Regions from separate parts of the Arthrobacter sp. D3-18 genome, predicted to be linked through region 1. Evidence: predicted binding sites of a transcription regulator. Region 1 holds the regulator's gene; the other holds the start of a gene.

Evidence for each region. The regulator LexA, encoded in region 1, represses DNA repair genes until DNA is damaged. The targets are predictions, from matches to a motif close to TCGAACANNTGTTCGA.
Region 2: a site for LexA is predicted at 4,475-4,490, ahead of M1D89_RS02785 (shikimate dehydrogenase). Genes of this name have one in related genera too.

What each region holds. Positions count from the first base shown of each region.
Region 1 covers NZ_CP096440.1:2,869,804-2,877,075, reverse strand. Annotated here, with positions in the region: gene miaA (tRNA (adenosine(37)-N6)-dimethylallyltransferase MiaA) at 1-145, shown strand, start outside; gene dapF (diaminopimelate epimerase) at 192-1,160, shown strand; gene M1D89_RS15395 (class I SAM-dependent methyltransferase) at 1,141-1,755, opposite strand; gene hflX (GTPase HflX) at 2,273-3,835, shown strand; gene M1D89_RS15385 (ATP-dependent DNA helicase) at 3,828-5,888, shown strand; gene lexA (transcriptional repressor LexA) at 5,894-6,637, opposite strand; gene M1D89_RS15375 (LysM peptidoglycan-binding domain-containing protein) at 6,984-7,272, shown strand, end outside.
Region 2 covers NZ_CP096440.1:155,703-162,974, forward strand. Annotated here, with positions in the region: gene M1D89_RS02770 (carboxypeptidase regulatory-like domain-containing protein) at 1-1,859, shown strand, start outside; gene M1D89_RS02775 (MFS transporter) at 1,996-3,327, opposite strand; gene M1D89_RS02780 (IclR family transcriptional regulator) at 3,533-4,303, shown strand; gene M1D89_RS02785 (shikimate dehydrogenase) at 4,587-5,498, shown strand; gene M1D89_RS02790 (bifunctional sugar phosphate isomerase/epimerase/4-hydroxyphenylpyruvate dioxygenase family protein) at 5,498-7,272, shown strand, end outside.

The sequences.
Region 1 (7,272 bases):
TACCAGGCAGTTTGCACGGCGCCAGCTGACATGGTTTCGGGCGGATCCAAGAATCACTTGGCTCGACTGGCAGGATCCGGAGCTTGTGGCTAAGGCAGTCAATGCGGTCAATGCGGCTAATACGGCCAGTGCAGCCTCGACCTAACCGCTGCAATTTCGGGCCAAACAGGCGTGGCAGGTAGCCTAGATCCATGGATGAAACCGCCGCAGTTCCCGCCCCGCAGCCCGCAACTGCCGGTGCTCCAGTGCCACCTTCCAGCCTCGCTGGCTTGGAGTTCTCCAAGGGGCACGGAACGGGCAATGACTTTGTCCTCATCGCTGATCCCGGTGACGCCCATGAAATCACGGCCGAGCAGGTGGCACAGTTGTGCGACCGTCATGTGGGCCTCGGGGGTGACGGCCTCATCCGGGCGGTTCCTTCCCGCTTTCTCCCGGAAGGTCGTGTCGCCCTTGAGCAGGATCCCGAAGCAGAGTGGTTCATGGATTACCGCAATGGAGATGGTTCGCTCTCCGAGATGTGCGGCAATGGCGTACGCGTTTTCGTCCATTTCCTGATTGCGGAGGGCCTGGTGGACCTGGGCCCCGGTCAGACTCTCACCATCGGCACTCGTGGCGGCGTCAAAAAGGTTGTAAGGACAGTCAACGGCTATGCGGTGGACATGGGCCCATGGGAGTTCATTTTCCCCAAGGAAGCCACCAGCAAGGCCATGGATGCACTGGTAAGTGCCGACGGCCTGGAAGTGGCCCGGCCCGGCTTGTCTGTCAGCATGGGCAATCCCCACACGGTAGTTGCCCTTGCGGAGCTCAGTGAGCTTTCAGCCACACAGTTGTTCAAGGCACCTGTGGTGGATCCCAAGCCCGCAAATGGAACCAACGTGGAGTTTGTGGTTCCCGCGGAGCCACTGGTGGAAGACGGCGTAGGAACCATCACCATGCGTGTTCACGAGCGTGGAGTGGGGGAGACACAATCCTGCGGCACAGGCGCCTGCGCCGCCGCCGTCGCGATTCGTCACTGGGCGGGTGATACGGCTCCCAACGACTGGCACGTCAAGGTACCGGGCGGCGTCGTCAGTGTGAAGTTCTTCCCAGGTGCAGGCGGCCGCGAGCATGTAGAACTCAGCGGCCCGGCCGTCATCGTAGCTACTGGGACGCTTTCCTGATACGGATGATCCTGAACGTTTTGGCCGTGCTTTCACGGGAGACCGTGTAGGAGCTGTCCAGTTCGTTGGCGAGCCATCTCTGTAAGGAGTCTGAGCCCAGGTTCTTCTGAACAACCAACCAGGCGTTACCGCCCGGTGCCAGCCGAGGCAGCCACGTCAGCAGCAGCGTATGGAGTTCGTCCTTGCCGATGCGAATGGGCGGGTTGGACCAGATGGTGTCGAACTCGACGGCGGGGTCTACCTCGTGCGGAAGGCTGGCAGTGACGTTGGTGAGGCCGAGCGCCGCCGCATTCTCGTTGGTCAGCGTGATGCAGCGCTCATTCACATCCACGGCATGGACGTGGGCATGTGGTGCCATCAGCCCTAAGGTGAGGGCAATTGGACCCCAGCCGCAGCCGATGTCCAGGAGGTGACCCTTCGGTGAAGGCGGTGGAACCTCGGAGAAAAGTACCGCCGTCCCCTTATCCACGCCGTCGGGACTGAAGATGCCCGACGAGGTCTGCAGTTGGCGTGTGGCTCCTGCGAGCTCCACAGTGAGTGGCTTGCGGGTGAATGGTCCGGCCGGTTGGGCCGTGAAATAGTGTGCAGACTCCATAATTTGCCAGATTAGTTGGCTATCGTCGGCTTGGGAAACCGCCTCCTTCCGCAGCGGGTTTGACAATGGCTGCTAAAGTAGAACGCATGTTCTTGATCTTCGAGTAACCAGCCCACAAACGCCCGAGTCATCAGGCGTTTGACGGTACCGCCCGCGACGCAGGCCCGCTTGGCATTTCAGCCCGGCCGGCCTTTCCGCCCGGCAGGTCCCCTCTGGCTCAGTCCGGCAACTCCTGTATTCGGAGCCGGACGCTCTGAAGATTCCGCCCCACACCCGAGTGGATGGCTATATCCACTGGCTAAACCCGTAGGGCAAGCAGAGCATCTTCACGTTGGCCAAAGGACCCTCCCCGCGGAGTCAATCACGCCACATCCCAGCAGCCCCTGCCTCCGAAAGGCACCGACTGCCCAGCACATAGGAGGCCCTTTTGGCCGATGCCCGTCAGCCGAGCGCGAATAGCGCCCCATCGAGCACCAAAGCGCACTATTCTGGAATTGCCGAACAGTCTAAGGAGACCATGACCACCCAGAAGCACTCCGGATCCGATTCCGACGCCCAGGACATGAGTCCTGAACAAATCCAGGCCGTCATCGACCGGATTCTTTCCAAGGATGTACCTGCGCAGGCATCCGACGACAACGACGCGAACAGCGTGTTCGGCAAGGCGCAGGCGATTTCCACGCTGGACCAGGAACACAGCATCTACGACGGCGACCAGGAAGATTTGGCTGAACGCCGCGCCCTTCGCCGTACCGCAGGACTGTCCACCGAACTTGAAGACGTCACTGAGGTCGAATACCGGCAGTTGCGCCTTGAGCGCGTTGTACTGGCCGGTCTGTGGACTGAGGGGACTCTCGCAGACGCCGAGAACTCCCTCCGCGAGCTGGCGGCACTTGCAGAGACGGCCGGATCCGAGGTTTTGGACGGTTTGGTTCAGCGCCGGCAGAAGCCGGACCCCGGGACCTTCCTTGGTTCCGGTAAGGCCCAGGAGCTCAAGGACATCGTCGCCGCCACGGGCGCAGATACCGTGGTGGTGGACACTGAGCTCGCGCCTTCGCAACGACGCGGCCTTGAGGACATTGTGAAGGTCAAGGTAGTTGACCGCACCACGCTGATCCTGGATATCTTTGCCCAGCACGCCAAGAGCCGCGAAGGCAAGGCGCAGGTGGAGCTCGCACAACTCGAGTACCTGCTCCCGAGGCTTCGTGGTTGGGGCGACTCCATGTCCCGCCAGGCCGGTGGCCAGGTGGGTGGAGCAGGGGCTGGAATGGGCTCGCGTGGTCCTGGTGAAACAAAGATCGAACTTGATCGGCGCCGGATCCGCACCCGCATGGCCAAGTTGCGTCGCGAAATCGCGGCGATGAAGCCTGCGCGTGAGACCAAGCGTGCCAACCGCCGTCGTAATGCGGTTCCGTCTGTTGCGATCGCCGGGTACACAAACGCTGGAAAGTCGTCCCTGCTCAACCGTTTGACTGACGCAGGTGTCTTGGTGGAGAACGCCCTGTTCGCCACCCTGGACCCCACAGTCCGGAAGGCGCAAACCCCGGACGGCATCGGCTATACCCTCGCGGATACCGTTGGGTTCGTTCGTTCACTCCCAACCCAGCTCATTGAAGCTTTCCGGTCAACGCTGGAGGAAGTTGCGGATGCGGACCTGATCCTCCATGTGGTGGATGCATCCCATCCCGACCCCGAGGGCCAGATTGCAGCGGTAAGGGCCGTTTTCACCGAGGTGGATGCCCGCAAGGTTCCCGAGATCATCGTCCTCAACAAGGTGGATGTCGCGGATCCCTTCGTGGTGGAGCGCCTCAAGCAGAAAGAACCCCGCCATGCTGTTGTATCCACCCGCACGGGCCAGGGCATCGCGGAACTGCTGGAAGACATCAGCCGGTCCATTCCCCGGCCTGGCGTGCGCCTTGAACTGCTCATTCCCTACGATCGGGGGGAAATGATCAACAAGCTGCACAATTCCGACTCGGAAATCCTCAGCCTTGAGCATGAGGAGAACGGGACCCGCGTAGTTGTCATGGTGCGCGAAGGCCTGGCCGCCGAACTGGAGTCGTTCGTCAGTAATGGTTGAGAAGGTGGCGGCGGACGCCGTCGAATCGGTGGGGGAGAAGACCACCCTCGAGCTGTTGGATCGGGCTGTTGCCGGAATGGGCGGACAAAGCCGTGCCGGCCAGCACGAAATGGCCAAGCATGTTACCCGGGCCATCGAGACCGGGGAGCATCTGCTGGTCCAGGCGGGAACGGGAACAGGTAAGTCGTTGGCTTACCTGATTCCGTTGATCGCCCATTCCATGGACAGCGATAAACCGACTCTTGTGTCCACCGCCACCCTGGCACTCCAGACGCAAATTGTTGGCCGGGACCTTCCCCGGCTGCTGGAGACCCTCAACCCTGCCCTTGAGCGCCCGGTCAATGTGGCGCTGGTCAAGGGCAGGGCAAATTACGTGTGCCTGCAGAAGCTGGAAGGCGGGTTCCCCAGCGAAGAGCCCTCCGAAGGGCAGCTGTTCTCCCTGGGCGAGGACACCAGCGTGCCCCACTTTGCTGCCTCCATGGGCGGTCCGCAATCCCAGCTTGGTAAGGAAGTGGTCCGCCTCCGGGAATGGGCGGAGAAGACCGCTACCGGAGACCGTGACGAACTCATGCCCGGCGTCACGGACCGGGCCTGGCGGCAGGTGTCCGTGACGTCCATGGAGTGTTTGGGCGCGCAGAAGTGCCCTATGGCAGAAGAGTGCTTCAGTGAGCTGGCGCGCTCCAGGGCTGGTGAGGCTGACGTCGTGGTCACCAATCACGCCATGTTGGCAGTCAGCGCCTTTGAAGGCCTGGCCGTGTTGCCTGAGTATGACGTCGTGGTGGTTGATGAAGCGCACGAGCTTCAAGACCGCGTGACCGGCGCCGTTTCAGGCCAGTTGTCGGTGGCCATGGTTCACGCTGCGGCATCAAGTGCCCGCAAGCACACAGCCATCACAGTGGACGCACTCAACGCTGCAGCGGAGCGGCTGGATATGGCCATCGCCGGCGTACCCAACGGGCTGTTGCCTAATGGCCTTAACGACGAACAGCTCGATTGCCTGGACCAGTTGCGGGAGGCCACGCGCGCTGCGCTCTCGGATTCGAAGACGGATTCATCAAATGCAGTCGACGGCGGACGGCAGCTGGCGCGTTCACGGCTCATGCTGATTCTGGAATTGTGCGAACGGATGCTGGCAGCCAAGGAGAACCGCGAAGTGGTCTGGTTCTCCCGGAACAGCACGTTCGACCCCCAGCAGGGCTATTCGCAACCTGATGAGACTGCCCCGGCCTTGATCAACATCGCCCCGCTCAGCGTTGCCGGACGGCTTCGCGAAGGCCTTTTTGCCGGCCACACCGTGGTGCTGACCTCCGCCACGCTGGCCATCGGCTCGGCTTTCGAACCGGCAGCAGGTGGCCTCGGCCTCATCGGTGACGGCGCCCCAAGCTGGACCGGGATCGATGTGGGTTCGCCCTTTGATTATCCCAAACAGGGTGTCCTGTATGTGGCGAAGCACCTCCCGAAACCCGGTCGTGGTACTTCGCCCGAGGCGCTCGACGAGTTGGAAGACCTCATCCGTGCCTCCGGCGGGGGAGCCTTGTGTTTGTTCTCCTCACGGCGTGCGGCCGAAGAAGCAGCCGACGCCATGCGGCTCCGGCTGGACGTGGATATCCTCTGCCAAGGCGAATCCACCATGGCGGCCCTCGTGAAGCAGTTCGCGGATGAGCCTGACACATGCCTCTTCGGGACCATGTCACTGTGGCAGGGCGTAGATGTTCCGGGTGGCTCGTGCCGCTTGGTGGTCATTGACCGCATTCCCTTCCCGCGGCCCGATGATCCCCTCATGACTGCGCGCTCACGTGCAGTGGCGCAATCAGGTGGAAATGGCTTTATGGCCGTATCGGCTACGCATGCTGCCATCCGACTGGCACAGGGTGCTGGCCGCCTGATCCGTTCAACAGGAGACAAAGGAGTAGTTGCAGTGCTCGATTCGCGGCTCTCGACGGAACGCTACGGAGGCTTCCTGCGTGCCGCCCTGCCGCCGTTCTGGGCAACGACGGACCGGGCAGTGGTCCGTGGCGTCCTGGAGCGCCTGGGCTCGGCTAAAGCCCCGTAGGGCGCCTAAAGGGAGCGCAGTACCGAAACTACCTTGCCCATGATGGTGGCTTGATCGCCCAAAATGGGTTCGTACTGCGTGTTCTGCGGAAGCAGCCACGTATGGCCATCCCGCTGACGGAAGGTCTTTACGGTTGCTTCGTCATCCAGCAGGGCTGCCACGATGTCGCCGTTGATGGCGTCATTCTGGCGGCGGACCACAACCCAGTCACCGTCACAGATGGCGGCGTCAATCATGGAATCGCCAGCCACCTTCAGCATGAACAATTCGCCATGCCCCACGAGCTGGCGGGGGAGCGCCAGCACGTCTTCCACCGTCTGGTCAGCCAGGATCGGTCCGCCGGCCGCGATCCGGCCCACCAGCGGAACCATGGCGGTATCACTGGCACTGGCCAGCTCTGTTACGGCAAGGCCCCCCGCGCTGCGAAGGGTGGTGGGCGCTTCCACGCCCGGAATGGTGCCACCATCAAGGGTCAGCGGCATCAGGACTTCCATGGCGCGGGGACGCTTGGGATCCCTGCGGAGGTAGCCAAGCTTCTCCAATTGGGACAACTGATGAGTGACGCTCGACAAACTGGCCAGACCCACGGTGTCACCGATCTCGCGCATGCTGGGCGGGTATCCATTGTCGTTGACCGACCGTTGGATGGTCTCCAGAATCTTTTTCTGCCGGACAGTCAGGCTCTTGGGACTCTTCTGAGGCTGCTGGCTCCGCAGGGGTGCCCCGCCGCCTGTGGCTTTCGCTGCCATGTTCGCCAATGCCTTTCCATTCCGCCCGAGGCGAGCCCCGGGTTGTCGGGTCTGCAAAAAATGTCAGACCCTCCTGTTCCACTGAAACAGTGCTGTTTCTTCACTCAAACGTAGGGCAGGCACAGGCGTTTATCAAACATTTGTTCTAGCGAGTCTCGACACCGTTCGTTGATAAGTGCTAAAAATGTCATAGCAAGGTTCGAATATGTGTTCTATAAACCTGGCGCTGGGGCTGGATGTTCGAACAGAGTGTTCGAACATCCGGGATCAGGAGAGGGGAACACAAGAATTGGCCGACAGGCACCGGGCACCCGGAACCTGGCAATAGCTCAGAAGGGCTCAGCTCATGTCCGCAATCACTACGTTCGCTGAATTCCGCACCACTCAGGCGCCCGCTCGCCTGCGTCTGACCCGGCGGGGACGGATTGTCTTCTTCGGCATCCCGGCAATGCTGTTGGTGGCGGCGCTGCTGACCCTCGCCGGTTTTATCAACTCCCCGGCCAAGGCGTCGGACTCCCAGTCCCAATTGCGTCCGCCCGTCGCAGTCACTGTCACCGTCCAGCCGGGGCAATCCCTCTGGGGCATCGCCGGCGCCGCCGCTCCGGAGCGGGACCCGCGTGATGTCATCGCGGAGA
Region 2 (7,272 bases), 1.9 Mb from region 1:
GTAAGGCCGCCATGGCCATGATTGCAACACTGACGGCTTCACTGGTGTTGGGGTTGTTTCCTGCGCCGGCCTTGGCTTTGGGCCAAACGACGGTTCCAGCGGAGACCGCAACGGTCAGCGGCACAACGGGCGGTTCGATCAGCGGAACCATTACAGTGCGTTCAGATGTGGATTTGGGGAAGGTAGCTGTCTGGGCCATCAACCTTTACAACCCGGCGAACTCCGGTGGCGCCGTATCGGTGCAGCCTAACGGTACCTATACGATTTCCGGGCTGCAGGCCGGTGAATACAAGGTCTACTTCTATTCCAGCGAGGCCGAGTGGTGGCCCGAGGAAATCTATGGCGGTTCCAACTTCGACACTTTCGTGCCGGTGGCGGTCAACGACGGGCAGCAGGTGACTGGAATCGATCTCCGTATGGGTGGCGGACGGATTCAGGGCAGAGTCGAGATGCCCTATCACGTGGACACGAACACGGTAGTAGTGGAAGCCCTTGACGGTTCGGGTGGGATTGCGGCGTCCGAATATCCGGATTCCACCGGCAATTATGATCTTCGTGGACTACCCAGCGGAGACTACAAGGTCCGGGTCTCCGGCGGTGTACTGCCCACTTGGTATGGCGGTGGCGCGTCTTTCTCTGAAGCGGCAACGGTCTCCATCGCAGGAGAACAAGACGTCTGGAACACCCCAATAAATGCTGACGCTGGCGCGAGCATCAGCGGCTACGTGAATGGGCCCTGGCCCACAGCCGGAACCATCAGTCACCAGATTTCTGTATGGGATCTCGAAGGCAATATCGTCAAGGAAGTCATCGTTGGCCAAAGTGGACGAAGCTTCACAGTGAGTGGCCTACTGCCGGGACAGTACAAGCTTGGCTTGGATATCTTTACTGGTCGCCGGGCCTTCGAGGGGCAGTTCTACAGCGGAATCCTTGAGCATGAGGGTGCTGACGCGGCGCCGGTCATCACACTCGCAGCAAACGAGGAAAAGACGCGATTCGACTTCACTGCCACAAATGGCGGAACTATGACTGGGACGCTTCGCGACCAGCAGGGCCATCCTTTGCCCTTCGCGGTAGTCGAGGCTTACACGCGCGACGGTTCGCTGAGCACCCGAAAAGCCGTCACCGATGCCCAAGGAAAATTCGAGATCACAGGCCTGACCACCGGATCTTATCGTCTTCGTGGCAACACGATGAACGTGCGTTTCGCTGGACTCACCTATTCGGGAAATGTTGCTGAGCAATCCGAGGCGAAAGAGATCGCGATCACCAGTGGCGCCCGGACCGACGTCGGAACGGTGGGGTATTGGTCCCGCGCCAACTTCACCGACGTCTTCGAAGGCCAACAGTTCGACCACCAGATCAGTTGGATGAAGTCCACCGGCATCTCCACGGGCTGGCCTGACGCCACGTTCCGCCCCTTGCTGTCCGTGAACCGTGACGCCATGGCTGCGTTCCTGTACCGGTTGGCAGGGCAACCCGCATTCAAGCCGCCGGCTACATCGCCCTTCGTGGACGTCCCCACAACCAACCAGTTCTACAAGGAAATCGCGTGGCTCGCGTCCACCAAGATTTCGGGTGGTTGGCCGGACAAAACCTTCCGACCCGTGGAGCCAGTGAACCGCGACGCGATGGCTGCGTTCTTGTACCGCTTCTCCAAGGTCACAGACTTTGAGCCGCCGGCCACCTCGCCGTTTACCGACGTTCCGGCCAACGGCCAGTTCTACAAGGAAATCGCTTGGTTGGCTTCCGCGGAAATCAGCACTGGCTGGGACGATCACACCTTCCGGCCGGTGACACCCGTCAATCGTGATGCCATGGCGGCCTTCATGTACAGGTTCAACGCACTGGACAACTAAGGACAACGAAATGCCCGGCATGTCAGGAAGACGTGCCGGGCATTTCCGCGCTCCAAGACCCGCAACCGGGAAGGAGCTCAAGGCTTTCTTAGTGGTGGGCCTGCTTAGTGCTGGGCCTGCTTAGTGGTGTGGTGGCTCAGTGAACTTGCTTGTGCAGGCCGAGCTCCGTGGTGGGAGTTTTGGCTGATTCGCGGGCGGTCATGGCCGAGACAGCTGCGATCACACAGATCACGGCGGTGAAGATGGAGATCTGGACCCATCCGCCGGGCTTGGTGCCACCCAAGGCTGTGACGATGGCGGGTGCGAAGCCTGCCATGAGGAAGCCCAACTGGGTGCCAATGGCCAAGCCGGAGAAACGGACCTTGGTGCTGAACATTTCGCCGTAGAAGGACGGCCATACGGCGTTGGCGGCAGCGTATCCAAAGGAGAAGAACACCACGGAGACCAGGAACATCAGCGGCACGTTGCCGCCTTCGAGGGTCAGCAGGAACACCGGCGTCATGATCGCGCTGGAAAGGGCTCCGTAGATAAACACGGGCTTGCGGCCGATCTTGTCCGAGAGCATGCCGAACAGCGGCTGCGTTCCCAAAGCAACAACGTTGGCTGCGACCACCAGCCAGAGTGTGATGGTGCTGTTCACCCCTGCAACATCCTGGGCGTACTTGATGGCTAGTGTTCCAAAGACCGTACTCACTGCGGCGATGAAGGCGCAGCAGACTACGCGGAGGACATCGCGCCAGTGCAGCCTCAGGAGATCGGCAACGGGGAGCTTGGAGATCTCATTGTTCTTCTTGGCTTCCGCGAAGGCCGGCGGCTCGTGGAGGGTGCGGCGGATGAAGAAGGCCACCAAGACAACCACTGCGCTGAGCCAGAACGGAATGCGCCAACCGATGCCGTACTTGATGTCGTCCGGAAGTGCCACCACAGGAATGAACACCAACGCAGCGAGGATCTGGCCACCCTGGGTCCCGGTGAGGGTCCAAGAGGTGAAGAAGGAGCGGCGGTTGTCCGGGGCGTGCTCCAGTGTCATGGAGGAAGCGCCGGCCTGCTCACCAGCGGCGGAAAGTCCTTGGCAAAGGCGGGCAACTACCAGCAGGATGGGTGCCCACCAGCCGATTGTCTTGAAGTCCGGGAGGCAGCCAATCACGAAAGTGGCGGCACCCATGAGGACCAGCGTGAACATGAGGACCTTCTGCCGGCCAATGCGGTCACCGAAATGGCCCAGGATCACGGCACCCACGGGACGTGCGATGTATGCGAAACCGAAGGTCGCGAAGGACATGATCGCCGCGTTGGCATCGGCGGAGGGGAAGAAAACGTGGGGGAAGATCAGGGCCGCGGCAGAGCCGAAGATGAAGAAGTCGTAGTACTCGACGGCACTGCCCAGGAAGCTGGCAAGCGCGGCCTTCTTTGGGGTTCCGGCGGTGGTTTCAGTGCCTGGCGTCGCTGACGGCATTGTTTGGCTCATGGGTGTTCCTTCTGTGACGACGATGTCGCGGATCTGGCTTCTGTAGGGAGACCCAAGCGAGGTGCGGCCGGTCAATCCCTGCATAAGTAACCGCATGGTGAGAGCTACTTGTGCAATACAGCAATAGTGGCTGTGAGTGGGGTCACTTGTCAAGAGAAGTCCCCACCATCTAGAAATAGCTCTCACTATGTGAGAGCATCGAGTTATGAATGTGAAAGAGGACACAAAGACCGACATGGTCGGCAAGGCCTTGAGCCTGCTGGTTTTACTGGGCAATGAACCCCGCGGGGCGAGTGCAGCGGACCTGGCGAGGAGTGCGAACCTCCCCTTCAGTACTACCTACAGGCTGTTGGGCTCGCTGACGCGCGATGGGTTTGTTGACTACGAGCCGGATGGGCGCCGCTACCACCTGGGATTGCGCGTCTTCCAACTCGGTCAGCGTGTCTCCAATCATCATGGTTTCGCCGCTACAGCGCTACCGGTCCTTCAGCGGGTCACCGAGCGCACGCATGAGGCCACAATCTTGTCCGTCCGCGACGGCAATCATCACCTCACCGTGAACAAGGTGGATGGCCCGAAGACCTTTCGCGTCACCAGTGACCCGGGCCATCTCGGCGCACTCCACACCACCTCTGTGGGCAAGGCGATCGTCGCGTTCGAGGATGAGCTTGAGCGGAAGCGGCTCCTAGAGGAGCTGCCCCTCGATCCATTGACCGATCGCTCCATTACCGACAGGGACAAGTTTCGGGAGGAAATCGAACAGGTCCGCCGTCAGGGCTACGCCGTGATGGATGAAGAAAACGAGATCGGTATGCGGGCAGTTGCGGTGCCGGTCCTCAACTCCCAGGGGCACGCGTTTGCCTCGCTGGCCACGGCCGTGCCGGTGTTCCGCCTCACCATGGAGGAGCTCATCTCGCATGTGCCTACTCTCCAGGAGGCCGCGGCCGAACTCGCGGCCCGCCTGCCTCAGCGATGACCTCCTTGTTGCGGGGCCTGATGTGCGCGGCAAATGCGCGGCGGAGGGTGCAGAGTGGGCCCCGCAACCTCAGCTACCTCCGTTGTGAGGCCCGCTTTGCATGCCAAATGCGCGCCGGAGGGTGTAAAGCGGGCCTCGCAACGAACCGGCCGCAATGCCCTTGTTCGCGATAAGAACAAGCGTGCGGAATATGAACACTTGTAGTAATCTAAATAACACCCGGTCAGGCGGCGCCCTAGAACAGCGCCAAAAGCCCCGGTGCTGAAGTCAAAGGAGCTTTAGGATGAGCAACCGAGCCGAGTCCGTTCTGGTGGGCCTCATAGGCGAAGGCGTCATGCCCTCGCTCACACCGCCCATGCATGAGCGCGAAGCCGATGTGCAGGGCCTTCGCTTGCTGTACCGCCCCATCGACCTGCTGGAACTCGCGTTGCCGGCCGCCGCCGTCGGAGATCTCCTGACCGCGGCGCAGCGCATGGGCTTCAACGGCCTGAACATCACGCACCCGTGCAAGCAGTTGGTGCTGGAGCACCTCGATGACATTTCCGACGACGCCCGTCGCCTGGGTGCAGTCAACACAGTCCTGATCCAGGACGGTCGGTTTATTGGCCACAACACAGACTTCTCGGGTTTTGGCTCGGCGCTCGCCGACGGGCTCCCTGGCGCGAAGCTGGGCCGTGTGGTCCAGCTTGGTGCTGGCGGTGCCGGTTCGGCAGTCGCCTACGCCCTCCTTACAGCCGGCGTCAGCACTTTGGACCTGGTGGACATGGATGCGGCCCGCGCAGCGGAACGTGCCGCCGAACTCGGCGGCCTCTTCCCTGAAGCCATTGTCACTCCACGCACTCCTGCAGAACTCGGTGAGATCATGCCCCTTGCCGACGGCTTGGTGCACTGCACCCCGATCGGCATGGCCGCCCACCCGGGCCTTCCCCTGGACATCGGGCTGCTTGAGTCGCGGCACTGGGTAGCGGACATTGTCTACCGCCCCATCGAGACTCAGCTGGTCCGCGAAGCGCGCGCCAAGGGTTGCGACATCCTCGACGGCGGCCGCATGGCAGTTGGGCAGGCGGCCGACGCTTTCCAGCTCATCACAGGACGCGAAGCCGACCGGGAACGGATGCGCGCGCACTTCCTTGAGCTGATCGCGGTGGAGGACGCCCAAGCTGCGGCCCCCGAGCTGGCGAAGGCAGGCCACTGATGCGCACCGGCATAGCGACCGTCTGCCTGTCCGGCACGCTGAAAGAAAAGATGCAGGCCTGCGCCATCGCGGGCTTTGACGGCATCGAGATCTTCGAGCAGGATCTGGTCACTTCGCCGCTCAGCCCTGAAGACGTACGGAAAATGGCCGCGGATCTTGGCCTTGGTCTGGATCTGTACCAGCCGTTCCGCGATTTCGACGGCGTCACTCCGGAGCTGCTGAAGGCCAACCTCAAGCGGGCCGAGGCCAAGTTCAACCTGATGGAACGCCTTGGCATGGACACCATCCTGGTCTGCTCCAACGTCGCAACGGCCACGATCGACGACGACGACCTCAGGGCCGAGCAGCTGGGGCAACTCGCCCGGCTTGCCGGGAATTATGGCGTCAAGGTTGCCTACGAGGCCCTCGCCTGGGGTAAGTACGTGAACGATTATGAGCACGCGTACCGTCTGGTCGAGGCCGTGGACCATCCCAACCTCGGCACCTGTCTGGACTCCTTCCACATTCTGTCCCGCGACTGGGACACCGCGCCGATCGAGAACATCAACGCGGAGAAGATCTTCTTCGTCCAGGTTGCCGACGCCCCCAAACTCTCCATGGATGTGCTCTCTTGGAGCCGCCATTACCGCGTTTTCCCGGGTGAGGGTCAGTTTGAGCTCGCCAAGTTCATGGGTCACGTGGTCCGGGCAGGCTACACAGGTCCGGTCTCCCTCGAAGTCTTCAACGACGTCTTCCGACAGTCAGACACGGAGCGCACCGCCGTCGACGCTATGCGCTCCCTGATCTGGCTGGAGGAGCAGAGCGCCAAGTGGCTGGCAGGCACCTCTAAGGACGCCGCGGGCGGCAACGGCAGCGCGTCCCGCCGTCGTTACCCCATGGAACTGGCCACGCTGCCCAAGGTGAATGAACCCGCCGGTTTCAACTTCGCCGAGGTCAAGGCGGACGACACCGCGCAGCTGGAGAAGCTCCTGGGGCAGCTCGGCTTTGAATTCGAAGGCCGCCACCGTACCAAGGATGTCCAGCTGTGGACCATGGGCCAGGCCCGGGTGATCATCAACGAGCAAGCGGCATCGCACTCGGAACCGGCTATCGCCGCGTTGGGGTTCGACGTCGATTCGCCAGTGATTGCCTCCGCTCGCGCCCAGCAACTCAAGGCGCCGGTAGTGGCTCGCAAGGTTCAGGCCGACGAGGAAGTCTTCCAAGGCATCTCAGCTCCGGACTCCACCGAGATTTTCCTCTGCCAAGGCAGCCCGGATGGCACCGCTGCGTGGACGCATGAGTTCGGCGAAGGGCTGGAGCACTCCGCAGGGCAGCAGAACGCCGTCATTGACCACGTGAACCTCGCCCAGCCCTGGCAGCACTTTGACGAAGCTGTCCTCTTTTACACCAGCGCCCTTGCCCTTGAACCGCAGCCGTTCGCCGAGGTCCCCAGCCCCAGTGGGCTGGTTCGCTCGCAGGTCATGGAGACCAGCAACGGAGCGGTCAGGCTGGTTTTGAACCTGGCACCCGCGCAGCAGGCACAAGCAGCCCGCAAAACGTACCAGGAACACATCGCCTTCGCTGTGGACGACCTCGTGGCGACTGCCCGGTCTGCCCGTGATCGTGGCCTCGAGTTCCTGCAGATTCCGGCCAATTACTACGAGGACCTGGACGCCCGGTTCGATCTTGAATCCGGATTCCTGGCCACCCTCCAGGAGCTTAACCTCCTGTATGACCGGGATGCCGACGGCGAATTCCTCCACTTCTACACCGCCACCGTGGGCAGCGTGTTCTT